Regions from separate parts of the Bradyrhizobium sp. NDS-1 genome, predicted to be linked through region 1. Evidence: predicted binding sites of a transcription regulator. Region 1 holds the regulator's gene; each other region holds the start of a gene.

What was found. The regulator LexA, encoded in region 1, represses DNA repair genes until DNA is damaged. The targets are predictions, from matches to a motif close to TGTTCNNNNTGTGTTCNG.
Region 2: RX330_RS26270 (ImuA family protein) is a predicted target of LexA. The motif match lies at 3,991-4,008, and genes of this name have one in related genera.
Region 3: recA (recombinase RecA) is a predicted target of LexA. The motif match lies at 3,662-3,679, and genes of this name have one in related genera.

What each region holds. Positions count from the first base shown of each region.
Region 1 is NZ_CP136628.1:3,918,392-3,924,771, forward strand. It holds gene RX330_RS18475 (ComEC/Rec2 family competence protein) at 1-183, shown strand, start outside; gene RX330_RS18480 (GAF domain-containing protein) at 191-1,129, opposite strand; gene RX330_RS18485 (hypothetical protein) at 1,338-1,772, opposite strand; gene lexA (transcriptional repressor LexA) at 2,164-2,865, opposite strand; gene glp (gephyrin-like molybdotransferase Glp) at 3,042-4,253, opposite strand; gene RX330_RS18500 (hypothetical protein) at 4,471-4,677, opposite strand; gene RX330_RS18505 (HAD family hydrolase) at 4,838-5,461, opposite strand; gene RX330_RS18510 (alpha-hydroxy acid oxidase) at 5,523-6,380, opposite strand, start outside.
Region 2 is NZ_CP136628.1:5,620,328-5,626,707, reverse strand. It holds gene RX330_RS26285 (M20 aminoacylase family protein) at 1-1,112, shown strand, start outside; gene RX330_RS26280 (UdgX family uracil-DNA binding protein) at 1,234-2,676, opposite strand; gene RX330_RS26275 (putative DNA modification/repair radical SAM protein) at 2,676-3,911, opposite strand; gene RX330_RS26270 (ImuA family protein) at 4,073-4,867, shown strand; gene RX330_RS26265 (Y-family DNA polymerase) at 4,758-6,341, shown strand; gene RX330_RS26260 (error-prone DNA polymerase) at 6,338-6,380, shown strand, end outside.
Region 3 is NZ_CP136628.1:3,063,058-3,069,437, reverse strand. It holds gene gcvP (aminomethyl-transferring glycine dehydrogenase) at 1-1,271, shown strand, start outside; gene RX330_RS14195 (hypothetical protein) at 1,396-2,397, opposite strand; gene recA (recombinase RecA) at 2,500-3,588, opposite strand; gene RX330_RS14185 (PBECR2 nuclease fold domain-containing protein) at 4,590-4,991, opposite strand; gene RX330_RS14180 (winged helix-turn-helix domain-containing protein) at 5,026-5,550, opposite strand; tRNA gene RX330_RS14175 (tRNA-OTHER) at 5,954-6,026, shown strand; gene RX330_RS14170 (transposase) at 6,187-6,380, shown strand, end outside.

The DNA of each region.
Region 1 (6,380 bases):
CTGGCCCTGACGCAGCGTGGCGAGGGTTTTTCCGTGCAGGCGGTGAGGGCGAGAGGCACGAACCGCCCGTGGTTGCCCGCCGGTGCCGGCGAAGGTGATTTCGACGGCAGCCTTGCGCCGAAGGTGGCGCTCCGCAACCGGGACGCTACGCCGTCGGAGGCTGACTTGCAGGCCGACGATTGATTGCGATTTACAGATACCAGGCCAGCACGGCTTCCAGCCTTGCGTTGTCGATGACCGGCAGGGCCACCATCCGGCTCAGCCCGGCTACGCGGGCCTCGGAGCCGGCGATCGAGCTGTCATGGGTGAGATCGTCGTCGAGCGCCGGCATGCCGGTGGCCCATGCGCCGCCGATGCTGCCTTCGCCCCTGCCGATGGATCTACCCGCGTAGAGCGCGGCAAGGTCGGTCTGCGCGCTGCAATCGCCGGCGCGAAAGACCAGCACTGAGCGGGCCTCGTTCGGGACCCAGATCTCGAAGCGTCGCGCAATCGGGGTTGCCTGCGCGGAGAGCAATGTCAGAACCCACGTCTCGGTGCCGGTTCGGTAGGGCACGCCGACCCCCAAATTGATCCCGATCTTGGCCGCGTCCTCCCAGCGCAGGAAGCTCTTGGCGTCGTGCAGGTCCTTGATGATCAGCGGCAGACCCGCCTTCCAGGTGCGTCCGGGCAGGCCGAAGCCGCGCGGAAACCTGGTGTGGCGGGAGTTGAATTCGAACATGTCCGCCATGCCGTAATAGCCGTTGACGAGCGCCATCTCGTGGGAGCGATCGGGATCGTTGTGCCAGAGTTCGATCGCGCCGACATGCGCCTCGTCGTCCCCGCAGAACAGCACCATCACGGCTTGCAGGAATTCGCCCGCGAACACCGGCACCGCCACGCCGCAGGTGAGGCCGGCCGCGACGGCCTGCTCGGTCCGTTTGAAATAGGAGTTGGCGAAGGTCGTGAGGATGACGGGATGGCCAGAGGCCCAGGCCTTGCCGGGAAGTCCCTCGTCATATCCGAAGTGCAGGTCCTCGCTCACGGACTTGAACGCGGACAGCCCTTCGCCGTAGAGGCCGCCGCCGAATTCCAGACGCCTGCGCGTCCGGTCGGGCACCCAGAGTTCAACGACGCGAATGAAGGTCTTCATCGAGCGTGTCCGCCGCCTCAAACCACGACAGCATCGGTCATTTGGCTGCGGAGCGGACGTTCAAAATTCAGGCAGGACGGCTCAAACTTCGTGCGGCGCCGGGCGGGCCGATCGATGTTCGTGAAAACACGAACCATGCCATCTCGCCGGCGTCTGCCGGCGATGGCACTTCAATCCTGGCGGCATCCAGTTGTCAGTCGAGGTGGCGTCAGCCGATCGGCAGGCGCGTGACCGGCGACCGGCTGTCGTCGATGATCTGCGGCTTGTGCTCGCGCTCGCCGACGGGCTGGGTCACCGGCAATTGCAACACGGTGGCACGCTGGCCTTCGACGAGTTGTGTCACAAGCACGTATTTACCGTCAGGGAATTCGATCGCGTCGTGGTGGCGATCGGGAATGTGCGGATCGATCTTGCCGAACTTGCCGACGCGCGAATTGACGGTGCGCGTCCAGATCCAGCGATTGTCGTAGCGGACGTTGTCGGCGAAGGCGAGCTCCGTCCCGGGCAGCAGACAGACGGCCACGGTCGGATCGGCGGCAGAAGCAAAGCCACGCGTCGAGGTGCCGCGGAACGTTGTCGACACGATCGTCTCGCCGACTTCGGCGGGGCGCGATGCAACGGCATGCAGGCTGTAGTCACACATCGGGTGCTCCTCATTCGAAGATAGCAACCCGCGCCTCCCTCGGAGGCGCAAGCCTCTATCAGAGTGGAAGCACGCAACGCTCTGCTTGGTTGTAGGCAAATCTGCGGCTGGTCTGCGGGACGCGATCAAATTATCTTTTCGAATCCGACAGGAACAAAGCTCACATCAATGCATTCGGCGAGGACCAACGTCAGCGGCGCGCGGGCGCCGATGCGTCATGTCTGCTCGAGGACTCGAGACCGCGAAGCAATGGGGGCTTGTGGCGACACGCCGAGGCGTCGCCTCTGAAGAGGGGCCGGACAATCTGCGCAAGACCAGAAGATTGTCCAGCAGGAGCGGATCAGATCCGCTCCAGTCGGAATCATGGGTATCGAATGACCGCCGAGGGCTCTCAGTACTTCCGGTAAAGCCCGATCAGCTTGCCCTGAATCTTCACGCGGTTCGGCGGCAGGATGCGCACCTCATAAGCGGCATTGGCGGGCTCGAGTGCGATCGAGGCGCCGCGGCGGCGGAAGCGCTTGAGCGTGGCCTCCTCGTCGTCGATCAGCGCCACCACGATGTCGCCGGTATCGGCGCTCTCGTTGCGCTGGATCAGCGCCATGTCGCCGTCGAGGATGCCGGCCTCGACCATGGAATCGCCGCGCACTTCGAGCGCGTAGTGCTCGCCGGAGCCGAGCATGTCGGGCGGCACGCTGATGGTGTGGCTGCGGGTCTGCAACGCCTCGATCGGCGTGCCGGCCGCGATGCGGCCCATCACGGGCACTGCGACGGGCCGCTCGCCCTCGTCGACGGGCGGGCTGGAGCTCGCGCGCACCTTGCCGAGATTGCCCTCGATGACGCTCGGCGTGAAGCCGCGCCGGTTGCCGGCCGCAGCCTGAAGCTCCGGCAGCTTGATGACTTCGATGGCCCGAGCGCGGTTGGGCAGGCGGCGGATGAAGCCGCGCTCCTCGAGCGCGGTGATCAGGCGGTGGATGCCCGACTTCGAGCGCAGGTCGAGCGCATCCTTCATCTCGTCGAAGGACGGCGGCACGCCGCTTTCCTTCAAACGTTCACTGATGAACCGCAGAAGCTCGTATTGTTTGCGCGTTAACATCTCGACCTAAGTCCCCCGGTTGATGCCGTTCGATTCCGAGACGATGAATTCAGCGATAAGCCGCTACATGCTCGAAACAAATCATGAACGGACACTATATGTTCGATACATGTTCCGCAACTGCTTAATTTACCGTGAACAGGGGCGAGTTCGCGGAATGCGTGTGGCCGCGCAGTTCAGACGGGGAGGCGCAGCACCTCGCAAGGGCTGCCCGCCTCGGCCTTCGGCGCGAACGGCGGGCGCACGAGAAGTACCTGTGCTGCAGCAAGATTCGCAAGCAGAGAGGAGTCCTGATGGCTAACGGGAACGGCGACGAGCGCGCCGTCGTCGCGCAGCTCCAGGCGCGCGCGCAGATAATCCTCGCGCTGGTCGTTGGCGCCGAGATCGCGGCCCAGTACGGCCCGCTCGCGGCGATGATGAATCACCGAACGGCCCGACAGCGCGCGAATCAGCGGCACCATGAACAGGAAGGCGCACACATAGGAGGACACCGGATTGCCGGGCAGGCCGATCACGCGCATCGCGCCGAGCCGTCCGTGCATCATCGGCTTGCCGGGCCGAATCGCGATCTTCCAGAACGCCATTGAGATGCCTTCGTCCCGGAGCGCTTGCTGGACCAGATCGTGGTCGCCGACAGATGCGCCGCCCGTCGTGACCAGGATATCGGTTTCGGTCTCGCGGGCGCGGCGGATGCCGGCGGAGGTGGCTGCAAGCGTATCTGCGGCAACACCGAGGTCGATGGTCTCGGCGCCCTCGCTGCGGGCGAGCGCGTGCAGGGCGTAGCCATTGGAATAGACGATCTGGCCGTGCCCGGGCGTTGAGCCCGGCATCACCAGTTCGTCGCCGGTGGCGAGGATCGCGACCTTCGGACGGCGGCAGACGGCGAGGTGGGGGTAGTTCATGGCGGCGGCGAGCGCGAGATCGCGCTCCGTCAGCCGGGTTCCCTTGCGCAAGAGGACGTCGCCTTCACGGAAGTCGACGCCTACCGGGCGGATGTGCCGTCCGGCGATCGCGGCTTGCTTGATCGTGACGCAGCTGTCGTCCGCGACGGTGTCCTCCTGGATCACGACGGCGTCGGCGCCGTCGGGAATGACGCCGCCGGTGAAGATCCGTACGGCTTCGCCGGCGCCGACCGTTCTTGCGAAAGGACGGCCCGCCGCGACCTCGCCGATGACCGTCAGCCGGGAATCGATCGTTGCCGCATCGGCGGCGCGGACGGCATAGCCGTCCATCGCCGACATCGCCTGCGGCGGCTGCGTGCGCCGCGCCGCGACGTCGCGCGCGAGCACGCGATGGTAGGCATCGTCGAGCGGAGCCATCTGTTCAGCCAGCGGCTCCGCACCCGCCAGTACCGCGGCAAGCGCGTCAGAAACGGGCATCAAAGCCAAGGGCTAAACTCCTGCTGAGCACATCGATAAATGGCCGGCGAGAGTTCTATCCGAGTGCGGGCGCGAGGCAAAGCAGCACGCAGGGTGATTTAGCCTGCGTGGCCCCAGCGGAGGACGCAGCTCACGTCCGTCGCGGCATGATCCGGAAGGCGAGACAGACCGGGATGAGGATGGCCATGGCGAGCACGAGAAGGACGAGCACCACGGCCAGCATCGGTCAACTCCCGCTCGGTCGGTCCGAGCCGTCGTCCAGTGCGACGTCGGGAGCTTTGGGACCTTGATCCTTGTCCGGTAGCGGATCGGCCAAGGATTTCAGGTCGGCGGCCTTGCTGATCAGCTTGGCGGAAAGGTCAGAATCCGAGGTGGTTCTTGCGAATTCAAGCAGGAGAGAGGCTTGCTTGGTGAGATAGGTTTTGCCCAGCACGTCGATAAGTCCGATGTAGAAGTCCCAACGGACTCATGAGTCCTAAGGGCGGTATTCCGTTCCCGGAACTCTGTACAAAAATGCACAAAGGGAACTGGTTCCCCATTCTGTGCAAATTTTGCCTTCGGGAGGCCGGTTCCGCGGCGACGGCCGGCTGGCCTCAGATGCCCAGTGCCTTCAATGCGTTCCCGACATCGCGCGGCGAGGTGACATGCACGGCGGTCAGGCCGCGTGCCCGGGCTCCCTCGATGTTCTCGGCGAGATCGTCGAAAAACAGGATGCGCTCCGCCGGGACGCCGATCGCCGCGACGACATGGTCGAAAGCCGCCGCATCCGGTTTGCGCAGGCCGATGCTGGACGACAGATACAGCTCGCGGAAATGGCCGAGCAGGCCGGCATATTCCTTCGAGAAATAATCGACATGCGGCCGATTGGTGTTGGAGAATGCGTAGAGCGGCATCCGCTTTGCCGCACGCGGCAACAGCTCGGCGATATCAGGCATCTCGCCGGCGAAGATCGCGTTCCAGCCCTCGAGGAACTGCGCGTCCGAAATGCCGATTCCGAGCGAGCTGCGCAGCGAGGCGAAATAATCCTCGTCGCTGATCCTGCCGACCTCGTGCAGCCGGTAGGCCTCGTCACGCACATAGCGCGCGACGATCGCCTCGGGCCGGCAGCCGGCATGTCCCGCCCAGCAGGCGATCGCCTTGGAGAAGTCGATGTCGAGCACAACGCGCCCGAGATCGAACAGAAGCGCATCCGCGCTGCCGGGAGAGAGCGATGTCATTGCGTCCTTTTCAGTTCAGCATCGGTGGGCAAGTCACCTTCGACGGGTCGCTTTCGACAAGTCAGTATCGATAAGGCTCGTGGTCGAACAGCGGGAACGCGCTGAACACGCTCGGTGCGTTGGTGGCGGTGGCCGGACGCAGGCAGGATCTGTCGACTTCGGCAAACGAGGTGGCGCCCAACAGGCCGAGGCAGCGCAGCACCTCGTCCTCCAACAGCTCCAGCATCCGCGTGATGCCGGCTTCGCCGGCCGCCGCCAGCGCCCAGCATTGCAGCCGGCCGATGCCGACGAGGTCTGCGCCTGCCGCGATCGCCTTGACGATGTCGGTGCCGCGACAGACCCCGCCATCGACCATGATTTTGGCACGCCCCTTCACGGCCTCGACGATCTCGGGCAGCACATGCATGGCGCCGAGGCCATGGTCGAGTTGGCGTCCGCCATGATTGGAGACGTAGATCCATTCGACGCCGTGATCGACCGCGATCAGGGCGTCCTCGGCGGTGGCGATGCCCTTCAGGATTAGCGGGATCTTGAACTTGTCCTTGACCATTTTCACCGTCCGCCACTCCAGGCCCTTCTGGAAATCGCCGCCGGTGGCACGCAGGCGGCTCTCGCGAACGTAGCGCTTGGCGATGTCACGTTCGCGACGGCTGTAATGGGCGGTGTCGACGGTCAGGCAGAAGGCGGCATAGGCCTTCTTCTCGGCGCGGCTGACGACATCGGCGACGAAAGCGTCGTCGCCGCGGACATAGAGCTGATAGAGCCGGAGCGCATCGGGGGCTGCCTCGGCGGTCTTCTCCAGTCCCGGCTCGGAGACCGAGCTCAGCATGTGCGATGCGCCGAAGGCGCCGGCACCGCGCGCGACGCTCGCCGCGCCGTCCGGGTCGAAGATCTCGAGCGCGCCGACGGGGGCGAGCAC
Region 2 (6,380 bases), 1.7 Mb from region 1:
TCCATGAGCATCCGGAGCTGCTGTACGACGTTCATCGCACCGCAGCATTCGTCGCGGACCGTCTGCGCGAGTTCGGCTGCGATGAGGTCGTGACCGGGCTCGGCCAGACCGGCGTGGTCGGCGTGATCAAGGGCAGCAAGCCCGCGGGCGAGGGGCTCAAGGTGATCGGCATGCGTGCCGACATGGATGCGCTACCCGTCGACGAGCAGACCAGCCTGCCTTACGCCTCGAAGATTCCGGGCAAGATGCACGCCTGCGGCCATGACGGCCACACCGCGATGCTGCTCGGGGCAGCGCGCTACCTCGCGGAGACCCGCAACTTCGCCGGCGATGCGGTGGTGATCTTCCAGCCGGCCGAGGAGGGCGGCGCCGGCGGGGCGGCCATGGTCAAGGACGGCCTGATGGAGCGCTTCGGAATCGAGCAAGTCTACGGCATGCACAACGGCCCCGGCATCCCGATCGGCTCGTTCGCGATTCGGCCGGGTCCGATCATGGCGGCGACGGACGAGGTCGACATCATGATCGAGGGCCTCGGCGGCCATGCCGCGCGTCCGCACAAATGCGTGGACTCCGTACTGGTCGGCGCGCAGGTGATCACCGCCTTGCAATCGATCGTTGCGCGCAGCGTCGATCCGCTGGAATCGGCGGTGATCTCGATCTGCGAATTCCACGCCGGCAATGCCCGCAACGTCATTCCGCAGACTGCGACGCTGAGGGGCACCATCCGCACCCTGTCGCCGGAAGTGCGCAAGCTCATCGAGAAGCGCGTGCACGAGGTGGTCGCGGGCGTGGCGCAGATCACGGGTGCGAAGATCGACCTGCACTACAAGCGCAATTATCCCGTGGTGAACAACCATGCCGCGGAGACCGAGGTGGCGCGGCGCATCGCCGGGCAGGTCGCCGGAGAAGCCAAGGTGCACGAGATGCCGCCGCTGATGGGCGGCGAGGATTTCGCCTATATGCTGGAGGCGCGGCCCGGCGCCTTCATCTTCTGCGGCAACGGCGACAGCGCCGGCCTGCATCACCCCGCCTACAATTTCAACGACGAGGCGATCGTGTTCGGCACGTCCTACTGGGTCAAGCTGGTCGAGGAGTCGCTCGCGGCGTCGTAACGCTGGAGCCGAAGCAGAGATGCAATGGCCCGCGAATTGCGCGGGCTCGTTCTTCTTGACGGATCGGCTCGCCAACAACGGCGCAAAGCCGTTCGCGCAAAGCCGTTCCTTCCAGTTATATTCAGGCGGCCCGCGCCGCCTTCTTCTGCAAGCTGGCAGCAATCTTCAAATCTTCGACAAAGCGCTGATATTCCAGCAGCTTCGCTTCCGGATCGGGTAGCCGCAGCAGATAGGAGGGGTGCACCGTCACCAAAGCCTTGCGCCCATCAGGAAGCTCGATGAGGCGACCGCGGGTCTTGCCGATCGGGGTGATCTTGCCGAACACGCTTTGCGCAGCCGTGGCCCCCATCGCCACGATCAGATCGGGCTGAATTGCTGAAACTTCCCGCTCATACCATTGCCGGCACGCCCGGATCTCAGGCGTATTCGGCTTCTGGTGCAGGCGGATCTTTCCACGCGGCACGAATTTGAAGTGTTTGACCGCGTTGGTGACATAGACCTTCTTGCGGTCGACACCGGCCTCCGCGAGTGCACGGTCGAGCATCTGGCCGGCCGGACCGACGAAGGGATGGCCGGCGAGGTCTTCCTTGTCGCCGGGCTGCTCGCCGACCAGCATGATGTTTGCCGATCTCGGGCCTTCGCCGAACACGGTCTGGGTCGCGTCCTTGTAGAGATGGCAGGCGCGGCAATGCGCGGCTTCCTCGCGCAGAGCTTCGAGATTGTCGACTGTGGTCTTGCGCTTCATCGGAGCCTCCGGCCGCCTCTGAGGCTTGTGCGGATCGGTTGCGGCATTGGCGATCATGGCACCGGTCATGCGCTCGGCGTCCTCGATCAGAGGCTTAATGATCGAAGCCTCGGGCAGGTTCCTCCAGTATTTCTTCGGCATCTCGGCCTGCATCGCCTTCACCTTGAGCCGGGCCGGATTGAAGATGCTGGCATAGTAGCGCCGCCAGGTTTCCTCCAGCCGGTCCGCGCCCGGTGCTTCGCTCCTGCTGACACCCGGTGTGAACGAGAGCGCGTGGCCGTCCCAATGCGCGCACAAATCGGGCGTCAGGATCGACCAGGGCATGTCGGCAAAGCGCCGGGCGAAGAACGGCGCGGCGAGCTCGACGATGTGATGCTCCGGTTCGAACCAGGCGACGTAATGCGCCGCGCGTTCCCGGCCGATCTCGCGGAAGCGCACGAAGGCGTGCATCTTGTGCTCGTCGCGATAGACCGCTTTCGCCATGGCGGTGACCTGCGCGACATCGGGATCGGTCGCGATTTCGATGAGATCGTGATGGTCCCTCAGCCGCCACAGCAGGCGATAGAGAATCGCAAAGCGCTCGACATCACGGTGCAGGATCGCGGCCTTGGCGAGCTCGACGAATTTTGCTGATACGCTGAAGGTGCCGTCATTCACCTCGAGGATCGGAAACGGCGAGGGCGGCGCGAACAGTTCGGCTTCGCCGCCCTGCACGGCCCAGGTGACATCGGTGGGCTTCACAAGATGAAGCACGAGCGTCCGCGCGGCTTTGCGCCAGCCGTCGAAATCGGTTTCGGTGTCGAGGGTGATGTACTGCATCAGAAGCCAAACCCCAGTTGCGTTGCCTTCGGCTTGAACCGCTCGATCAGTCGCGCCTCGTCGAGACGATGCGGTGAGGGGCGGTGATCGCTGAGGACGATGAACGGTAGCGCCTTGTGCTTGGGCACGTGAAGCCGCGCGAGATCGGTGAGGCGGATCGTGGTGGTGCGGCGTGTCGCGATGATGCGTTCAACCGTCCTGGTGCCGAAGCCCGGCACGCGCAAAAGCTCCTCGCGGCTGGCGCGGTTGACGTCGAGTGGAAAATGGTCGCGATGGCGCAACGCCCAGGCGAGCTTTGGATCGATGTCGAGCGGCAGCATCGCGCTCTCGTCGACGATCTCCGCAACGTCGAAGCCGTAGAACCGCATCAGCCAGTCGGCCTGGTAGAGCCGGTGCTCGCGCAGCAAGGGCGGCGCGCGCAAGGGCAGCGCGCGGCTGGCGTCGGGGATCGGGCTGAACGCGGAATAGTAGACGCGCCGCAGCCGGTAGGCGCCGTAGAGATTGGCGCTGGTGTGGAGAATGGTGTGATCGGAGGCCGCGTCGGCGCCGACGATCATCTGCGTGCTTTGCCCGGCGGGCGCGAAACGCTGCGGCTTGGCTTTCGTCTTCGCGCTGCGAGCTTCCTCGGCTTCGTCGAGCTTCAGCCGTAGCCGGCCCATGGTGCGGCGGATCGCGCGCACGTCCTTCTCCGGCGCGAATTGCTGCAGGCTGGTTTCCTGGGGCATCTCGATATTGATGGAGAGGCGGTCGGCATATTTGCCGGCTTCCGCAATCAGCGCGTCGTCGGCTTCGGGGATGGTCTTCAGATGAATGTAGCCGCGGAAGTGATGCTCCTCGCGCAATTTGCGCGCGACGCTGACCACCTGCTCCATGGTGTAGTCGGGACTGCGGATGATGCCGGAGGAGAGGAACAGCCCTTCGATGTAATTGCGCCGGTAGAAGTCGAGTGTGAGTTTGACCAGTTCGTCGATGGTGAAGCGGGCGCGCGCCACGTTGGAGGAGGCGCGGTTGACGCAATAGAGGCAATCGAAATTGCAGGCATTGGTCAGCAGCACCTTGAGCAGGGAGATGCAGCGTCCGTCCGGCGCGTAGGAATGACAGATGCCCATGCCGGGCGCGGTCGAGCCCATGCCCTTGCCGTCGCGGGAATCCCGCTTCTCGGTGCCGCTGGAGGCACAGGACGCGTCGTACTTGGCGGCATCCGCCAGGATTTCCAGCTTGCGTTGTACGTCCATCAAGAATCCCTTTGATTCCGCTCATGAATCCCTAGGCGCGCCAATTCGATTGACTCTTCGGGCGCCGTTAGCTTTATATTAGAACATATCATGAACAAATGAGCCAGCCGCTGGTTCTTCTTTTGAAGACCACGGCACCAAATTTCCGAGGAGCGGCGAGCATGAGCGGCGCACGTAGCAGCGCGCTTGCGATCTTGCGTGGCCAGATCGAGCGCATCGAGACGGCGGAGGTCGTGCATCAGCATGACCGCGTCGCGCTCGGCCATCACGAGGCCGACGGCGCGCTGAAGGGCGGGCTGGCGCGCGCGGCGATCCATGAGGTGTTTTGCGAGGGGCGTCAGGGCGCCGCCGCGACGGGTTTTGTCACCGGGCTCGCGGGCCGCGTGACGGCGCGTAAGCCGCTGCTGTGGGTGCGGCAGGATTTTTCGGACATCGAGACAGGCGCGCTGTCGATGAGCGGCCTCGCCGAGCTCGGCCTTGATCCGCGCCGCATGGTGATGGTGCGCGCCGCCGATGTCGAGAGCGCGCTGCGCACCTCGGCCGACGCGCTCGCCTGCGATGCGCTGGGCGCCGTCGTGCTCGAGCTCTGGGGCGATATCAGGCAGTTCGATCTGGTGGCGAGCCGCAAGCTGACGCTGGCGGCGCAATCTTCCGGCGTCACCGGCCTGATGCTGCGCATGGCCGCGCAGCCTTTGCCGTCGACCGCGGAGACGCGATGGATGCTGCGCGCGGCGCATTCGCCGCCGGGCTCGGTGTGGAGTGCCTGGGGCGCGCCGCGCTTCGATGCCGAGTTGTTACGCAATCGTCATGGCCCGTGCGGCCGGTGGATCATGGAATGGAAATGTGATGAGTGCCAGTTCAGTGAGCCGTCGACGTATTCTCAGCCTGTGGCTGCCGCGCCTGCCCATCGACCGGATCCAGCGGTTTTTGCAGTTGAGCAGCGGCGCGCCGGATGAACCCAGCATCGTCGTCATCAAGGACAACAACGCGCTGGTGATCCATGCGCTGGACGAGGCCGCCGAGCGCCTCGGCTTGTATATCGGCCAGCCGCTGGCCAATGCGCGGGCGATGTGCCCGGATTTGCGTGTGTTCGACGCCGATATTGCCGCCGATGCGAAGACGCTCAGCGACATCGCCGACTGGTGCGACCGCTTCACGCCGTTGGTCGCGCTCGATCCGCCGCACGGGCTGTTCCTGGATATTACGGGCTGCGCCCATCTGTTCGGCGGCGAGGCTGCGCTGCTAACGACGCTGGTCCGTGCGCTTGCCCGGCAGGGCTTTGCCGTCGGTGCGGCGATCGCCGGCACGTCGGTCTGTGCGCGTACGCTGACGCGGCAGGCATCGGGCAGCGTCGTTCCCGATGGCGGAGAGGCGGCGGCGATCGATCGGTTTCCGGTGTCCGCGCTCGGGGCGGGCGAGGCCGTCACCACCGGCCTGCGCCGCGCCGGCCTGAAGACCATCGGCGACGTCGCCGCGCGCGCGCCGGGCGAAATCACGGCACGGTTCGGCGCGCGGTTCTCCACGCTGCTCGCGCATGCGCTGGGGCAGGGCGATGCGCCGATCAGTCCGCGCAAACCGCTGCCCGATTACATCGTGGAGAAGCGCTTTGCCGAGCCGATCGCGACCGACACCATGATCGCGATGACGCTGTCGCGGCTTGCGGACACGTTGATCGCCTCCATGGAGAAGCAGGGCAAGGGCGCGCGGCGCCTGGAGGCGGCGTTCTTCCGCACCGACGGCGTGGTATGCGCGATCACGGTCGAAACCGGCCGTCCGGTGACGAAAAGCGCCGTCATCGACCGTCTGTTTCGCGAGCGCCTTGATGCGCTCGCCGATCCCCTCGATCCCGGCTTCGGCTTCGACATGGTGCGGCTGTCGGCGAGCCGCACCGAGATCGTGGTGCAGGAGCAGCGCGATCTCGACGCCCATGTCCACGACAATGACGAGCTCGCCGCGCTGATCGATCGCATCGCCGCCCGCATCGGGGGAAAGCGCGTCGTCGTGCACCTGCCGCAGGATACGCATATCCCCGAATGTGCGGCGCTGGCCGCGCCGGCGCAGCATCATCTCGCCGCTGCCATGCAAGCCGAATGGCCTGTACGGGTCGAGAGCGAACCGCCGCTGCGCCCCTTGCGGCTGTTCGACAAGCCGGAACTGGTCACGGTGCCGTTCGCAACCGTGCCTGACGGTCCGCCGCATCGATTCACCTGGCGGCGCGCCCAGCATGCCGTGGTGCGGGTGGAAGGGCCCGAGCGCATCGCCATGGAATGGTGGCGGGGCGGCAAGCAGCTGACGCGGGATTATTTCCGTATCGAGAACGCCGAAGGCTTGCGCTTCTGGATCTTTCGCGACGGTCTCTACGACGAGCTGATTAACAAGGAAGGCAAGTCCATTCCTGCGAAATGGTATGTGCACGGTCTCTTCGCATGAATACGCCTGCTTATGCCGAGATCGGCATCACCACGAATT
Region 3 (6,380 bases), 860 kb from region 1:
GCGAGCAGGCCAAGGGCTATCACGCGCTGTTCGCCCGGCTGGAAAAATGGCTGTGCGACATCACCGGCTATGACGCGATCTCGCTGCAGCCGAACTCCGGCGCGCAGGGCGAATATGCCGGGCTGCTCGCGATCCGCGGCTATCATGCCTCGCGCGGCGAAAGCCATCGCAAGATCTGCCTGATCCCCTCCTCCGCCCACGGTACCAATCCGGCCTCGGCCGCGATGGTCGGCATGGACGTGGTGGTGGTCGCCTGCGAGAAGAACGGCGACGTCGACGTCAATGATCTCCGCGCCAAGGCCGAGAAGCATTCGAACGACCTCGCCGCGGTCATGATCACCTATCCCTCGACCCATGGCGTGTTCGAGGAGCACATTCGCGAGATCTGCGACATCGTGCACGGCCATGGCGGCCAGGTGTATCTCGACGGCGCCAACCTCAACGCGCAGGTCGGCCTCTCCAGGCCCGGCGATTACGGCGCCGATGTCAGCCATCTCAATCTGCACAAGACCTTCTGCATCCCGCATGGCGGCGGCGGCCCCGGCATGGGCCCGATCGGCGTCAAGGCACACCTCGCGCCGTTCCTGCCCGGTCATCCGGCGACGCAAGGCGACGCGCCTGTCGGCCCGGTCTCGGCCGCACCGTTCGGCTCGGCCTCCATCCTGACCATCTCCTACATCTACATCCTGATGATGGGCGGCGAAGGCCTGAAGCGCGCCACCGAGATCGCAATCCTCAACGCCAACTACATCGCGGCAAGGCTCGATCCGCACTTCCCGGTGCTCTACAAGAACGCCAGGGGCCGCGTCGCGCATGAATGCATCGTCGACCCGCGTGCGTTGAAGACGACAAGCGGCGTCACCGTGGACGACATCGCAAAGCGCCTGATCGATTACGGCTTCCACGCGCCGACCATGAGCTTCCCGGTGCCGGGCACGCTGATGATCGAGCCGACCGAATCGGAATCGAAGGCCGAGCTGGATCGTTTTTGCGACGCCATGATCGCGATCCGGAAAGAGATCGCCGAGGTCGAAGCCGGCCGCTTCAAGATCGAAGCCTCGCCGTTGCGCCACGCCCCGCACACCGTGCACGACATCGCGGGCGACGATTGGAATCGCCCCTACACCCGCGCCGAGGGCTGCTTCCCCGCGGGCAGCTCGCGCACCGATAAATACTGGAGCCCGGTGGGCCGCGTCGACAACGTCTATGGCGACCGTAACCTCGTGTGCTCCTGCCCGCCGGTGAGCGATTACGCGCAAGCCGCGGAGTAGGACACGACGGAGGTTTCGTAGGGTGGGCAAAGCGCAAGCGTGCCCGCCACCTCCATATGCGGTGAAAGATCGTGGGCACGGCGCTTGCGCGCCTTTGCCCACCCTACGATCCTACGGTCCCGACCTAAGGCGCAACCAACACTCGCCTTTGCCCATCCCAACGCCAGAGCCGTTCGTTGGTGAGGAGCGTGCCGCCCCACCAGCGTCTGATCGGATTATGACGGCGGAAATCCTCCCGGCCCTCCAGAACCGCTTTGCCGAATTCGGTCAGCGACAGGCGGCTCCGGCGATAGGCGGCGTTGCGACTGCGCGCGTTGTCCGGATCGAGTGTCGCCAGCTTGGCGTCCAGACCCGCGATCGCTGGCGCAGGGCCGAATGCAAGTCCTTCGAGCAGCGCGCCCAACTCCCATCGATCGAACATCCCCGTCCCCAGAGCACCCGGCCGAAATAGTTCATCGGTACGATTGTGCCCTGTTGCGATGAGTTCGATAAGCCGCGTCTCGGTCGCCCCCAGTCCCGTCGTTGAAGGCAACTCTGCGAGCAGGTCTTCCATGGCAGGCTTCAGAAAACGCAAACTGCCGAGCTGTCTGCCGAGCAGCCCGGCGCAAAGCTCTGGCGTCGGCGCACGGTAAGCCTCCCAGGCCATGCTGGCGATCGCAAAATCGCTTTCTGCCAGATCGAACTCCTGCACGTCGCGCAGACGAAGCGCGGCTGGGTCGGCTCCGCGCAGGTCGAAATCGACATGTCGCAACCGCAGCTTCTCAGTGGCGGATGGTGGTTTGGAACGCAGGTAATCGAGGATCCAGACCAGCTGCAATTGACTGTTTGGTTCGGAGTCGAACCACAGTTCGATGACATCGACCCCGTAATTCTCGCAGACCCAGAGCAACGCGCCAGCTCGATCCTGTCGCCTGAGAAGGAGCGAATAGCGGACGGGAACGCAATCCGACCAGTGCATCTCATCGTACCATGTCCTGGACTCGCGCCAGGCGAGATAACCGTTGAGATGGCCAGCTGACGGAAGTGGCCCCGAAACGAAGCGATAGATGAAGGGAATGACCAAGTCAGCACGATCCGCGAGCGCGAGGCTGACGCCGGACGAACTCGTCAGGATCACGCGCTTCATGGTCGGCAGGCCCCTCTCATGCAAAACGAAACGGGCGCTGACGACGTCGGCAACTCAACGTCTTCAGCGCCCGCTCCTCGCGAAAAACCTTCGCGTTAAGACTTACTCGTCCGCCGGCTCCTCGCCGTCGGCGTCGCGCTCCGGCGTGCCGGCCAGGATCTGCTCGGCGATCAGGCCGGAGTTCTGGCGGATCGAGGTCTCGATCTTGGCGGTGATGTCGGGGTTGGCCTTCAGGAACGCTTTCGAGTTCTCGCGGCCCTGGCCGAGGCGCTGGCTGTCATAGGAGAACCAGGCGCCTGACTTCTCGACGATGCCGGCCTTGACGCCGAGATCGAGGATCTCGCCCATCTTGGACACGCCCTCGCCGTACATGATGTCGAACTCGACCTGCTTGAAGGGCGGCGCCAGCTTGTTCTTCACCACCTTGACACGGGTGGTGTTGCCGACCACCTCGTCGCGCTCCTTGATCGCGCCGATGCGGCGGATGTCGAGGCGGACGGAGGCGTAGAATTTCAGCGCGTTGCCGCCGGTGGTGGTCTCGGGCGAGCCGTACATCACACCGATCTTCATGCGGATCTGGTTGATGAAGATCACCATGGTGTTGGACTTGTTGATCGAGGCCGTCAGCTTGCGCAGCGCCTGGCTCATCAACCGCGCTTGCAGGCCCGGCAGCGCATCGCCCATCTCGCCCTCGAGCTCGGCTTTCGGCACCAGGGCCGCGACCGAATCCACCACCAGAACGTCGACCGCACCCGAGCGCACCAGCGTGTCGCAGATTTCCAGCGCCTGCTCACCGGTGTCAGGCTGCGAGATCAGGAGCTCGTCGATGTTGACGCCCAGCTTTCTGGCATAGACCGGGTCGAGCGCGTGCTCGGCGTCGATGAAGGCGCAGATGCCGCCCTTCTTCTGCGCTTCCGCCACCGTGTGCAGCGCCAAGGTCGTCTTGCCTGAGGATTCCGGCCCGTAGATTTCCACGACACGCCCCTTGGGCAGGCCGCCGATGCCGAGCGCGATATCGAGCCCGAGGGACCCGGACGAGACCGCCTCGACATCCATCGAGCGATCGTTCTTGCCGAGCTTCATCACCGAGCCCTTGCCGAACTGGCGCTCGATCTGAGAGAGCGCGGCGGCCAGAGCTTTACTCTTGTCCATGGAAGATCCTTCGACGATACGCAGGGCAGTGGCGGACATTGGGTCGTGCTCCTTATGGCGAGGATTCGCGTGAGGGACAAACGGTTGCGAGGCGGCTCGTCGACAAAAGCAATGTACCCTATTTGTTCTAGGTTCGCAATATGTTCTTTTGGGCTTTCGTGGCGGTGGCCTGTTTCCGAGCGCAGTGGCCTAGTTTGATTTTGGGAGTGGCCTGATTTGAAAACGGAACTCAAATCGTTGAGGTGAATCAATCCTTACCGGATCAACGCTGATGGAATGCAACGATGAGCAACGAGGGTCCGCCACAGAAGAAGCCCGCGGACGATCAGCGGACCGACGAAGCTCGGCAGGTCGTGCAAGAGCATATCGACGATCAAAAGGCGCTTATCAGGAAGCTCCGCAAGGAGCATTGACCCCCCCCTCAGCATGGTGTCCTGTTTTGACCAGACAAGCCGCGCCGAAGTAGATCTAATCGCGGCATGAATTTTACCGCGGACGAATGCAGACAGAAGGCCGCCGAACAGCTAGCGCAGGCTGAGCGTAATATTGGCCGCCGAAAGACGGCGCTCCAAAACTCGGCTGAGGCGTGGTTGCTGCTTGCTAGCAGGCTAGAGCCTCCTCCGAAAAAGTAAGGCCGCCTCAGTTGGCGGCCCCCTGTGTGTCTCACCCAGTCCGTTACCTCGGAGGGTAACTTTGCAGGGACCTGCAAATAGGTCCGTTTCGGGGTGGAATTCCGAGATTTCATCCTTATATCGAACCTGAAGCCGGACTTTTGGCACAAATTCCCCGGCAAAAGTAACCAAAGTGTCACTGTTTTGGGCTACTTCAGCCTTGCGGAAACAAAACCGCTATGCGAGGGTTGTCCAACGGGAAGCGAGTTTTGAGGTGAGAACGGCCTCCTCACGCGCCTGATGATCGAACGTTCGTCAGGCAAAGTAGTCGAGCAATCGGCGAAGAGATCTGGGTGTGGGCATCCCAGCAAATCTAATTTCCCGAAAGTATACTAAAAGGGCTCCGATCTGCATCGGAGCCCTTTTCAGTTAGACTACCACGACCTTCAAGAAACCCTTCAATCGCCTGGCGTTAGCCTTCTTCTCAGACACCATATAAAAACTTGATATCTGATAGCAGCCGTTTTCGTCGGGAACCAATTCGACCGCGACTAAAACCAGCGCTCCAAGAGCTGCTACATACCCCCAAATCTCGATACCGCTATTGTTGTGATCGTCTCCGATATAGCGGGGGTTCGCGATCACACTTGCAAGGTGCGGCAAACACTTAGGATAGTCTTGGGGGTGGCGTTTATTCGCGTGGCGCTGAGCGCCCCGGGTCAATATGACATCTCCTGCATCAATCTCCGTCCCCAACGTCTTATTGACCGCTGCCACCGGCAGCGGCCCGATAATCAAATCAGGGTTTTTGGAGGGACTGTGCTTTGCCATAACCGATGGGCCGCCTCATTGGGCGGCCTCTTTCTTATTCCAGCGCGGCATCAAGCCCGATCTTCCCGGGCTCTTGTTGAGGCTTCTTATCGTCCTTCTTTTCGTCGTCCTTCACCTTGAAGCTTCGGTTTGGGTACCATTCTTTCAGGCCCCAAGTCCCGCGCCCCACTCTCACCACGTCACCAACCTCAGTCATACGACGGGTCAGCACCGATCCAATGGTGTTCGCGGGCTCTTTAGAGTTCATGTGAAGGCCGCCAGCCTTGAACATGGCGGCGAAATCGGGATTCTTTAGTGGGGTTCGCTTGTGTGCAAGTAGGGCTTTCGCCGCGTCAACGATAGACATGCCCAGGAGAGCCCCGGGGTGATCCAGAGAGCCATTATTCGGCTTTGAAGCCCCTCCCGACGGAGCAGCGCCACCGGCATTAGAACTGCCGCCCATGGCGCCGCCGCGCAGCCCTTCAATGGCGGCAATAGCTTGCGCAATCTGATCGCGCTTCGCGTAGAGATCAGCCAAGACCGTCTCGTAAGGGTCGATTCCCTTAGATTCGTCAGACATTTGTTGCTCCCAACGCACCTATGTGCTATAGGATTAAGAGTGCCGTTGCGAAGCGGCACAAAGCAAAGACGCCCTTGTAGGCGGGTCATAAGGGGTCACGGACCCCCACTCGCTTGTTGGACCGTCATCTTCTTCGCAACCTCCTCTGCTCTTGACCGGGTGAGGACATAGGGCGCGCTAGGACCGTGAATCCTGCGCGCCCTTTTTATTGCACGATACCAAACCTCAATCAAGCGTTACTATTCTATCCACAGGCCACCTGTGTGGAAATCTTCCCACCAAAAATAGAGATACCATTCTAGTCGTAAATCCACTCACAAAACCAAACATTGCTTGACTTGCTGGGATTGGAAACATACAAACAAAAAAGCCGCATCGGTTGGACGATGCGGCTTCGAAAAGGTGCCCTGTAGTCTAATGGTAGGACGCTCGCTGTTACACGCGGAGAGGTCCGGGTTCTAATCCCGGCAGGGCAGCCGAGAATTAGCGGGACCGACGGCGCTGGAACGCTGCCGATCCCTAGCCATCGAACCCGAGATTGCGCCCCGGGCCGGACGACCAAATCAGAATATACGCCCTGGAAGGCGTATTTTCTAGAGTCCGCCGGGGCCAATCCAAAACGAGGATTGCGCCCTCATGAACGTCCTGTCCCGAGATAAGCAAGTTGAAGTCATTGCCGCCCTTTGCGAGGGCGTCGGCATCCGTACCGCCTCGCGTCTTACCGGCGTCAACCGTGGCACCGTCGCCAGCCTGGCCCTCCGTGTCGGCATGGGCTGCATGGAGCTGCACGACCGCATCATGGTCGGCGTCCGCACCGAACGCCTTGAACT